DNA from 2 places in the Anaeromusa burkinensis DSM 3853 genome. Region 2 is predicted to be linked to the other one. Evidence: riboswitches for the same ligand, from Rfam matches in the RefSeq annotation. Region 2 holds a riboswitch; the other holds the start of a gene.
The links. Region 2 has a riboswitch for thiamine pyrophosphate ahead of thiC (phosphomethylpyrimidine synthase ThiC). Riboswitches for the same ligand answer to the same signal wherever they lie in the genome.
Positions count from the first base shown of each region.

Region 1: linked by a shared signal. The riboswitch ahead of cytX (putative hydroxymethylpyrimidine transporter CytX) and the one ahead of thiC (phosphomethylpyrimidine synthase ThiC) in region 2 are both predicted to bind thiamine pyrophosphate.

Region 1 covers NZ_KB894590.1:51,495-56,999, reverse strand. Annotated here, with positions in the region: gene C508_RS0108055 (amino acid ABC transporter permease) at 1-82, shown strand, start outside; gene C508_RS20830 (methyl-accepting chemotaxis protein) at 197-877, shown strand; gene C508_RS0108045 (ABC-F family ATP-binding cassette domain-containing protein) at 992-2,548, opposite strand; TPP riboswitch at 2,699-2,809, shown strand; gene cytX (putative hydroxymethylpyrimidine transporter CytX) at 2,897-4,129, shown strand; gene thiM (hydroxyethylthiazole kinase) at 4,090-4,920, shown strand; gene thiW (energy coupling factor transporter S component ThiW) at 4,920-5,414, shown strand.
Region 2 covers NZ_KB894592.1:34,523-40,027, reverse strand. Annotated here, with positions in the region: gene C508_RS0109310 (N-acetylmuramoyl-L-alanine amidase family protein) at 1-1,010, shown strand, start outside; gene C508_RS0109305 (GerMN domain-containing protein) at 1,007-1,588, shown strand; TPP riboswitch at 1,658-1,759, shown strand; gene thiC (phosphomethylpyrimidine synthase ThiC) at 1,874-3,175, shown strand; gene thiL (thiamine-phosphate kinase) at 3,351-4,349, shown strand; gene tsaE (tRNA (adenosine(37)-N6)-threonylcarbamoyltransferase complex ATPase subunit type 1 TsaE) at 4,349-4,831, shown strand; gene tsaB (tRNA (adenosine(37)-N6)-threonylcarbamoyltransferase complex dimerization subunit type 1 TsaB) at 4,812-5,505, shown strand, end outside.

The sequences.
Region 1 (5,505 bases), on a different contig from region 2:
TGCCTGCGCCTATTTTATTTTGAATTACTCTCTGTCGCACTGGGCTCGTCAACAGCAACAGCGTTTACTGCGCAGCTTATAAAACAAGGTAAAGAAAAAACGAGAAAGAACCCGCCTCAGGCAGGGTTCTTTCTCGTTTGCAGCGAAATTATACAATCAATCATGCAATTAACACAAAAATGAAGGAGAGATTCTTATGCAATTACTGCTGGTTGGAGGCGGCCGCAGCGGCGCTGAATTGCTTAAAATATTTCAAAACATTTCCGAAGTATCGGTCGCAGGCATTGTCGACGTCAAAACCGACGTTGCCGGTATTCAATTGGCCAAGTCCTTAAGAATCCCTACCTATCAAAATTTAAAAGAAGCCTTGCAAAATCCAGCAGTCGATGTGGTCTTAAACATTACCGGTAATCCGGAAGTGCAGCGACAAATCGAAGAATATAAGCCAGACAAAGTACAGATTGTGGATGGTTATATTACATCTATCTTATATCACCTGCTGAAAGCGCAAATCCTCATGTATGAAGAATTGGGCGGACAGCTGCAATCGCTAAGCCAGTCTACGGATGAAGCTAAGGAACATATCCACAAAACCCACGACGTAATCGACTTCATTAAAAATGTCTCCCAGCAAACCAATCTTCTGGGCCTTAATGCCGCCATTGAAGCGGCTCGCGCCGGTGAACAAGGAAAAGGGTTTGCCGTCGTAGCCAGCGAGGTACGCAAGCTGGCCGACAACAGCGTTGAAGCCACCAAGAAAATCACCGACATTCTCACCAAAGTGGAAAATTCCATGCAAGTTGTCGTTTCCGGCATCGAAAACACTTCTAAACTTGCCGAAAAACATATGCGCCATGAAAAAACCAGCGTTTCCTAAAACGCTGGTTTTTTCATGAGAATCCTATCGTTAAATTCTTATCATCACTAGGAATTCGCTAATGTAAAGAATCGTTTTGACGTAAGACGTGAACAAATCGGCGATTTCCTTAAACTAAACGATCTTAGTAGTCCAGTCCTCCACATTCCAAATGTGAGTTACCCAGTCTTCATAGAACTCCGGTTCATGCGACACAAGGAGAATGGTTCCCTTAAACTCCTGCAGCGCTCGCTTAAGCTCGGCTTTGGCTTCTACGTCCAAATGGTTGGTCGGCTCGTCAAGCACCAGCCAGTTAATATCTTTGAGCATCAGTTTGCATAGGCGTACTTTGGCGCTTTCCCCGCCGCTGAGCACCATGATCTGACTGGTAATATGCTCATTGGTCAAACCGCAGCGCGCCAAGGCCGCCCGCACTTCATAATTGGTCATGCCGGGATATTCCTGCCAGACTTCTTCAATGGCCGTGTTGGTATTATGGCGAGTGGATTCCTGCTCAAAATAACCGGTAAATAAATACTCTCCTTGGATGACTTCGCCGGCAAACGGCTTGATTTCTCCCAACAGGGTCTTAAGGAGCGTAGATTTACCCAAACCGTTAACCCCGCGAATGGCTACCTTCTGGCCTCGTTCCAGCAAGATGTCTACTGGGCGGGTCAGCGCCTCATCATAACCCAGCACCAGACCTTTCGCCTCGACAATGGTTCGGCTTGGCGTACGGGCTTCGCGGAAAGAAAACGATGCAGTCGTCTTTTCCCGGGGTTTTTCTAAAATTTCCATCTTATCCAGGCGCTTCTTGCGGCTGTTGGCCATGCCGCGCGTAGCTACGCGCGCTTTGTTGCGGGCAATGAAATCCTCCATACGCTCCACTTCCTGCTGCTGCCGTTCATACGCCCGTATCTCCTGGTTCTTGCGCACCTCATAGGCCGCCTGGAATTGATCATAGTTGCCGCTGTAGCGGGTCAACACGGTATTTTCCACATGATAAATGACATTGACCACTTCATTCAAGAAAGGAATATCATGAGAAACAAGAATGAAGCTATTTTCGTAGGACTTCAAGTAGCCCTTGAGCCATTCAATATGTTCAAAATCCAGATAGTTGGTAGGCTCATCGAGAATCAATATCGTGGGGTTTTGCAGCAGCAGCTTGGTCAAAAGCACCTTGGTCCGCTGACCGCCGCTCAGATCCGCCACATCGCGATCCAGGCCGATTTCACCTAAACCCAGGCCATTCGCCACTTCCTCGATTTTAGCATCCAAAATATAAAAGCCGCTATGTTCCAAGGAGTCCTGAATCTCTCCCACAGTAGCCATCATTTCATCCATTTCTTCCGGAGACGCCTCGCCCATTTTCTCGTATAAAGACAACATTTCCGCTTCCATATCGAACATGGCTTGAAAGGCTTCCCGCAGCACTTCCCGAATGCTTTTGCCCCGGCTAAGAACCGTATGCTGATCCAAATAGCCCACCGTTACCCGGCTGGACCAGGCTACTTTCCCCTCATCCGGCGTCAGTTGCCCCGTAATAATATTTAAAAAGGTAGACTTCCCTTCGCCATTGGCGCCGACCAAGCCTACATGCTCTCCCTTAAGCAAACGAAACGACACTTCCTGCAAAATCTGGCGAGCCCCAAAGCCTTGGGACACGTTTTCAACGGTCAATACACTCATGTTTTTCTCCTCGAAACTTCATACTCATTCACTCACAGATAGCTTATATTTTAACGTGTCAAAGCCCTGGCTGTCAAAGGAAAAGTGCTTTTCCCCGCTCGATCTCTTGCCAGTCAGCAGGCATCGTGCTATGATGAAATTCAGAATCAAATAGCAAGCTAGGGGGGCCAGAAGCGGCTGGCTGAGATACGAATCCTCATTTCGTGACCCTTTGACCTGATCTGGATTATACCAGCGTAGGAAAAGCTCCCATGCATGCCATGCAAGCGCATTCCCTGCGGAATGCGCTTTTGTTTTTCCCTCACCTTGTTCATTTGCTTGCTTTTTCAAAAGAAAGAAGGTATCTTCATGCAACAAACCTTAAAAACCATTCGCTTTCCTCATTTTTTCTTTCTCTGGTTCGGCGCCGCCGTTTCCATGGCGGAAATATTAGCCGGAGGTCTCTTAGCTCCATTAGGATTTCAAGACGGCTTGCTGGCTATTTTAGGCGGTCATGCACTGGGAACGGTTCTATTGGTTCTCTGCGGTCTCATCGGCTTTCGCGAAGGCCTTTCCGCTATTGAATCTACACGCATCTCCTTTGGCGTCTACGGCGCCAAGCTCTTTTCTGTCTTCAATATTTTGCAGTTGGTTGGCTGGACTTCGATTATGATCCTGGCGGCCGCCCGCTCACTGAATGAAACCAGCCGCCAACTTTGGCAAATAGATCAGTATGGCCTTTGGTGCCTTATTGTCGGCGCTTTGGTACTTTTCTGGATCGTCCTAGACCGCGAAGCCGGCTGGAAAAAAGCCAATATGGCCGCCGCTTTGCTTTTATTCGCCTTGACCCTCGTCATGAGCAGCGTCGTCTTCTCTGACACTACGGTTTTAAGCAAGCCCGCCGAAGGAGGCATGCCTTTTGGGGCTGGCTTTGAACTCAGCGTGGTCATGCCCCTTTCCTGGCTGCCGCTTATCGCCGACTACACCCGCTTCGCCCGTTCCGGCCAGGGAGCCGCCTGGGGCAGCGGCTTAGGCTATTTTCTCGGCAGCTGCTGGATGTACATTATCGGCCTTAGCGTGGCTCTTGTCGCTGGCCAGGCCGATCCCGCCGGTATGCTGCTGGCTGCCAATCTGGGCCTCTCGGTTTTAGCCATTGTTCTATTAGCCACCATTACCACCACTTTTATGGATGCCTACTCCGCCGGTGTCAGCGTACATACGCTGCTCCCGGGCTTCAATGAAAAGCACGCGGCTTTAGCGGTAACCGTCGCCGGTACCTTGCTGGCTCTCGGCGTCGACATGGAACAATACGAAGATTTCCTGCTCTTAATTGGTTCGGTCTTCGCGCCGCTCTTCGCCATCTTGCTCAGCGACTATTTTCTCTTAGGAAACCGCCAACTGCGCCCCGGCCTCATGGTTAATTGGCTGGCGCTGGTCATTTGGGCTTTGGGTGTTGCGCTTTACTACCAGCTGCTCAAGCTTGATTTAGTTATCGGCGCGACCATTCCGGTCATGTTCGCCACTGCGGTTACGTATATCCTCGTAGGGAGGTTTGCAGCCAAATGGAGCTTGCAGAAAGACTCGCTGAAAACATCCGCTTAATTCAAAAGCAACGCCCCTTGGTACATCAAATTACCAATCAAGTGACCATGCAAGATTGCGCCAACATCACCTTGGCCATCGGCGCTTCCCCAGTCATGGCTAATGCGCCGGAAGAAGCCGCTGAAATCACGGTTCATGCCAAGGCGCTGGTGCTAAATCTGGGAACTTTGCAACCCCGCAGCGCTGAAGCCATGCTCTTGGCAGGAAAAGTCGCCAAAGCTCACGGCGTGCCCGTCGTGCTGGACCCTGTGGGCGTAGGAGCGACTCGCCTGCGGCAGCAAACGGCCGCACAACTGCTCACAGAATGTCCTCCTGATATTATCCGAGGCAACCTGGCGGAAATCGCCGCCCTGGCAGGACAGACAATCACCAGTCCCGGTGTTGATGCTTTAGCCGAGACGGCTCAAGCTGCTGAAACCGCTTACTCTCTAGCCAAAAAGCTGCGCTGCATCGTCGCGGTTTCCGGAGAAACCGATTGGATTGCCTCTCCTCAGCACCAAGCAGCCAGCTTGCATAACGGAGTGCCTTTATTGCGTTTAGTAACAGGCACAGGCTGTATGAGCAGCTCCCTTATCGGCTGCGCTGCAGCCGTTTCTTCTCCCTGGGAAGCAGCCATAACCGGCCTTGCTTGTATGGGCATTGCCGGCGAGCTGGCTGCTGCCAGCTTAACTCCTTCGCAAGGAACTGGCAGCTTCCGCACCGGCTTATTTGACGCCGTCTCCACTTTGACCGGCGCTGCGCTGCGCCAGCATCTGCGCCTGCAACTATCATCCCTATCAGGAGGTGCCTAATGCCAATTCGTCCGCTTGCTTTTACCGCTCTATTTGTAGCCTTAGGCGTGCTTTTAGGCCACTTAGTCTACATCCCCATCGGCGTTGCCAAATGCTTTCCTATGCAGCACGCCATTAATGTCCTTTTAGCCTCCCTCTTAGGCACGCGTTACGCCGTCAGCGGCGCTTTCACGATTTCCCTGCTGCGCAATCTTCTTGGAACCGGATCGATTTTGGCCTTTCCAGGCAGTCTCTGCGGCGCTTTCCTGGCAGGCTGGCTCTTCCGTCGTACTGGTCACATTGCCGGCGCCGTAGCCGGTGAAATCATAGGTACAGGTTTCCTAGGCGGCTTGCTGGCCTATCCAGTCGCCTCGTGGTTTCTCGGTTCTCAAGTCGGCGCATTTTTCTTCATTATCCCCTTTCTTATCAGTACTACCGGCGGCAGTCTGATTGCGTACGTGCTGTACCGCACGCCGTTGACTACAGTTTTACAAAAACGTTTATCTTCGCACTAACTTGTAATTGTAATCTTTATAACCATTGCAAAAAACGTGTTCCGCATATGCGAAACACGTTTTTATATTTTTTGATACTATTACTTTATAA
Region 2 (5,505 bases):
AAGCGGCCACGCAAGCGACGCAGGTGCAGAATGTGAAATCTCATGTGCATATAGATGCGGCGACAGGAGCTGCGAAGTTGCGCCTTGTTTTGGATTTGAACGGCCCTCTAACCGTACCGGAAGCGGCGGTATCGGCGACGCCATTGCCTAATTTGACGTTGGCCTTGCCAGGAGTGAAGCTGGGGAAAGGGGTCAAAGCTTCCTATCAGTTGGACGGAAAAATTGCCAATACGGCGGTTTTTAAGCGCAGCGGATCGGATCTTGCTTTAACAGTGAATTTGCCTGGCGTGGTGCAAGCCGGAGATTATAAGGTGTTTACGTTACCGGCGGACGATAAGGCGGGACGGCCTTTTCGAATAGTATTAGACATACAATCGTCTTCCGCTCCTTTGACTAAGTTGAAATTTTCAGCTGGCCTCAAAGGGAAAGTGATTACTCTTGATCCGGGCCATGGCGGCAGCGATTCAGGCGCGCTTGGACCGAGCGGTCTGAAAGAAAAAGATGTTACTTTGGCGATAGCTATGCGAACAAAAGCGCTTTTGGAAAAGTCAGGCGCTAAAGTTGTGATGACTCGTGTAACTGACAAGGATGTTTTTGGTCCCAATGCGAGCAATGTTGAGGAACTGAGCGCGAGGACGGCCGTGGCCAATAACGCTAGAGCCGATGCGTTTGTCAGCATTCATAACGACTCCTTCAGCAGCCCCACGGCTAGCGGGACCAGCAGCTTTTACTATGAAAAGACGAAATACGACGGTCTGCTTTCCGATTGCTTGCAGGAGCAGCTGCTTAATGCAGGCGGACGGAATGACCGTGGATCCAATACAGCCAATTTCTATGTGATCAAAAGAACGGTTATGCCGGCGACTTTAGTAGAATTAGCTTTCATCTCCAATCCAGAAGAAGAACGTTTATTGGCTTCGCCGACGTTTCAACAAAAAATGGCTAACGCCATTGTTATGGGATTGGATAGCTTTTTCCGCAAGGCTGCAGCGTCAGGGGGGAGCCAATGATGCGGTATATTACGATAGCGTGCTTATTGATGACGGCGCTCTTTTTAGGCGGTTGCGCAAACGACATGAAACCGTCTTCGGCGCAAACGTCGGCAACAGCGCCTGCAACAGCGGCGACGCCAGCGACTGCAGTTCTGGTGCCATCAGGGGATATGTCGCAACCAGAGCCAGGGACTATGCGAATCAAGGTATATAGAGGTTCTAACGATGCCAGATGGTTGTTACCGGAAGTTTTCCAGGTGAAAAAAAATGATCATCCGGCTCAAACGGCAATGGAACTGCTGGCGGCTCCGCCCCATGGAAGCGGTATGGTGGGGTTGCTGCCGAAAGAAGTAAAAATTAAAGGCTTATGGGTTAAAGACGAAATTGCTTATGTGGATTTTAGCGAGGCGATTACTCAAAACGCCGGGTCTACGAGCGAGCGTCTGTTAGTGGCGGCCATTGTAAATACGTTAACTGAATTTCCAGAAGTGCAGAGCGTGCAAATTTTAGTAGAAGGCAAGCGCCGCACTACTCTGCAGGGGCATGTAGACATCAGCGAGCCCCTGAGCCGCTCGGAAAAAATAATTAAACACTAAATGGTCCTTTTGAGCCGCCGATTGCTTCGGCGGCTTTGTTATGCTACAATAACTAATAAATAATTGCATAGTAGCCACTAGGGGAGCGAAAGCTGAGAAACTGCTGCGGCGGTTGACCCTTGGAACCTGATTCTGGGTAATGCCAGCGTAGGGAAGTGGGACAAGATCATTATGATTTTGCATACCCTCTCTTTACGAGAGGGTCCCTTGTTAGTATCGCTGGCTTCCTCTCAGCGGCTGCATGCCGTCCGGCTTAAGGCTGGAACGAGAAGGAGGCAAATAAACATGGCAACACAAATGCAGTTGGCAAGACAAGGCAAAATCACCGAGGTTCTGGCTGGAGTGGCTAAAGCGGAGGGCATGGCGCCAGAGACGTTGCGGGAAAAAGTAGCCGCTGGTACGGTGGCGATATGCGCCAATGTCAATCATACGTCTTTGCGTCCGTTTGGGTTTGGCGAGGGTCTTTCGACCAAGGTAAACGCCAATATCGGTACATCCAGTGCGTTTCCTGATTTGGAACCGGAATTAGCTAAGCTGGATGCAGCTATTGCTGCAGGGGCTCATGCGGTAATGGATTTGTCCACTGGCGATAACATTGACGCATCCCGGCGAGCGATTATTGAACGCTCGACCATTGCCGTCGGTACCGTACCCATCTATCAGGCCACGGTGGAAGCCATTAAAAGCAAAGGTTCCATTATGGAGATGACCGCAGACGACATGCTGCATGTGATTGAAAAGCAAGCGGCAGACGGTGCGGACTTCATGACGCTTCACTGCGGTATTACGATGGAAAGCATCGGCAGGCTGCGCCGGGAAGGTCGCGTGATGGACATTGTCAGCCGCGGCGGTTCCTTCTTAACCGGCTGGATGCTGCATAATAATAAGGAAAATCCCTTGTATGAGCGGTATGATGATTTGCTGGATATCTGTTTGCGTCATGATGCGACCATCAGCTTAGGCGATGGCTTGCGCCCCGGCTGTTTAGCAGATGCCACCGACCGCGGACAATTGCAGGAATTGCTGATTTTGGGCGAGCTAGTTGATCGTGCCTGGGGCAAGGGCGTGCAAGTGCTGGTGGAAGGACCTGGCCATGTGCCGTATGACCAGATTGAGGCCAATGTGAAGTTGCAGAAGCGTCTTTGTAAAGGAGCCCCCTTCTATGTTCTAGGACCGTTGGTTACGGATGTGGCCCCGGGCTATGATCATATCACAGCTGCTATTGGCGGTACGCTGGCGGCGGCCGCTGGCGCCGACTTCTTATGCTACGTGACGCCTGCTGAACATTTAGCTCTGCCGACTATTGACGATGTACGTGAAGGCGTAATGGCCTCGCGCATTGCGGCGCATGCTGCAGATATTGTGAAGGGCGTGCCTGGCGCGAAAGAGTGGGATCTATCGATGGCGAAAGCCCGTAAGGCGCTGGATTGGGAAGGCCAGATTTCGTTGGCTTTGGATCCGGAAAAGGCGCGCCGCTACCGGCAGGAGAGAAACGCCGGCAACGCGGAAGCCTGCTCGATGTGCGGCGATTATTGCGCCATGAAGATTGTCAGCGAGCATTTGGGAAAACCGGGCGGTTCCTGCTAAAAGAAGGCTGTTCGTTCTCCTTATCCTGGCATTTGTTTATAGAAATACCGCAATGAAGCGGGGGACTCTTTCTGTAGAAAGGGGCCCTCGTCTTTCTTTTTTCAGCAGGGAATTGCTTGTTGGTCAAGAATAAACAAAACAGATGCTATCTTTTTAGGATGGGAGCTATGGGAATATGAAAATATGCGAAGTAGGCGAATTTGGCCTGATTCGTTTACTCCAGGAGGCCGAGCAGACGCCTGGAGTAATTGTCGGTATTGGCGATGACGCCGCTGTAGTACAACCGACTCCAGATCATGTGACGCTGCTGACCACGGATATGCTGGTGGAAGGCGTGCATTTTATTTTGACTACCACCGATGCCTGGAGTCTTGGCTGGAAGGCGATGGCGGCCAATCTTAGCGATATTGCCGCAATGGGAGGTAGTCCGCGTCATGCGTTGATTTCTTTGGCGCTGCCGCAGGATTGCCAGGTGGAATTTGTACAACAGCTTTACCAAGGCATGAGGGCGCTGGCTAAAGAATATAACGTGGGCATTATTGGCGGGGATACGGTTTCCTCTTTGCAAGGCTTGGTCTTGAATGTGGTTGTTACCGGCGAGGCGCTGCCTCAGAAGGTCTGTTACCGCAGCGGCGCTCAGTGCGGCGACGTAGTGGTCCTGACCGGCACGGTGGGAGATTCGGCCGCTGGTTTGTGCCTGCTGGGCCAACAGGAAGCCCCAGAAGAGCCTTGGGTAAAAACTTTGCATGAGAGGCATTTGCGCCCCAGACCCCAGGTTGCCTGGGGGAAAATGCTGGGGGAAGCCGGTGTAAACAGTCTCAATGACATTAGCGACGGCTTGGCCAGTGAGGCTAATGAAATCGCCGAGGCCAGCGGAGTTTCGATAGAGCTAAGGGCGGCTGATGTGCCGCTGTCAACAGAGGTGCTGCATGCTGCGCTTCAAGCCCGGATCAATCCCTTGGAGTGGGCTCTTTACGGCGGCGAAGATTATCAGCTTCTTGGCACGATGTCGCCGGATACGCTGGCGCAGTTGCAGCGTGAGGCGCCTGAGCTGCCGTTGGCGGTGATTGGCACAGTCAACCGGGGGCAAGGGGTTTATCTGCGTCAGAACGACGGGCAGAGGACGCTGCTGCAGCCACGTGGCTATAATCATTTCCGACAGGAGGACATGTAATGTCGTGGAAATGGAAGACGGTGTCGCCGGAGGAAACTTGGAAGCTGGCGCAGCGGTTGGGAAGCTTATTGCAGGGGCATGAAGTGCTCTGCCTTTCCGGCGATTTGGGGGCGGGGAAAACACTTTTTTCGCAAGGCTTGACTCATGGCTTGGGCGTGTCTGAGGATGTAACAAGCCCGACGTTTACACTGATGAATGTATACCAAAGCAGCAAAGGTGAAATGTATCATTTTGATTTGTATCGCTTAGAAGAGGCTTCACAGCTTTGGGACATTGATTTTTACAGCTATGTAGAAGGGCGCGGCATCGCGCTGATTGAGTGGCCCGATGCTTTTTGGGAGGAAATGCCTGCGGAACATTTGCGCATTTATTTGCGTTATGGAATCGCGCAGGACGAACGGGAGATTGAATTGGAGCCCCATGGCGAGGCATATCAAAGATTGTGTGAGGAGTTGAAAGCAAATGCCGGTATTGGCTCTTGAGACGGCTACTTTGGTTTCCGGCGTAGCTTTAGCGACTGAGTCGGCTCTTTTGGCGGAGTGGAAGCTGGAAACGGCAAAAACACATTCGGAGCTGCTGCTGCCGCATATTGAAATGCTGCTGCAGGCGGCGCAAGTAGAAAAACAACAGCTGCAAGCGGTGGCAGTCAGTCTTGGGCCCGGGTCGTTTACAGGACTGCGCATTGGATTAGCAACGGCGAAAGCGTTGGCGTACGCTCTGCGCATCCCCCTGATCGGCGTACCGACCTTGGAAGCGCTGGCCTATAACTGTCCCGTGCCAGGACTGTTGTTATCCCCATTTTTGGATGCGCAGAAAGGCAATGTGTACCAAGGGCGTTATCGCATAGAAAATGGGATGGTTGTGGAAGCGCAGCCGCCGCGGGTGGTAGCCTTCCGGACAGCCCTGGAAGAATTGGCTGCTGCTGGTGAACCGGCTATGGCCTTGGGAGAAGGAGCAGCCTGGCTGCAGCAGGAGGAATATAAAGGCTGGCAAGAGTTTCTTGCGCCTACGCCCTTGTCGGTAGCCATGCCGCGCGCCGCCAGTGTAGCCGCTTTGGCTTGGCAGCGTTTGCAGCAAGGAGACAGTGATGAAGCGATGACCTTGGAACCCATGTATATTCGTCGCTCCGAAGCCGAGGTGCTTTGGGAAAAACGAC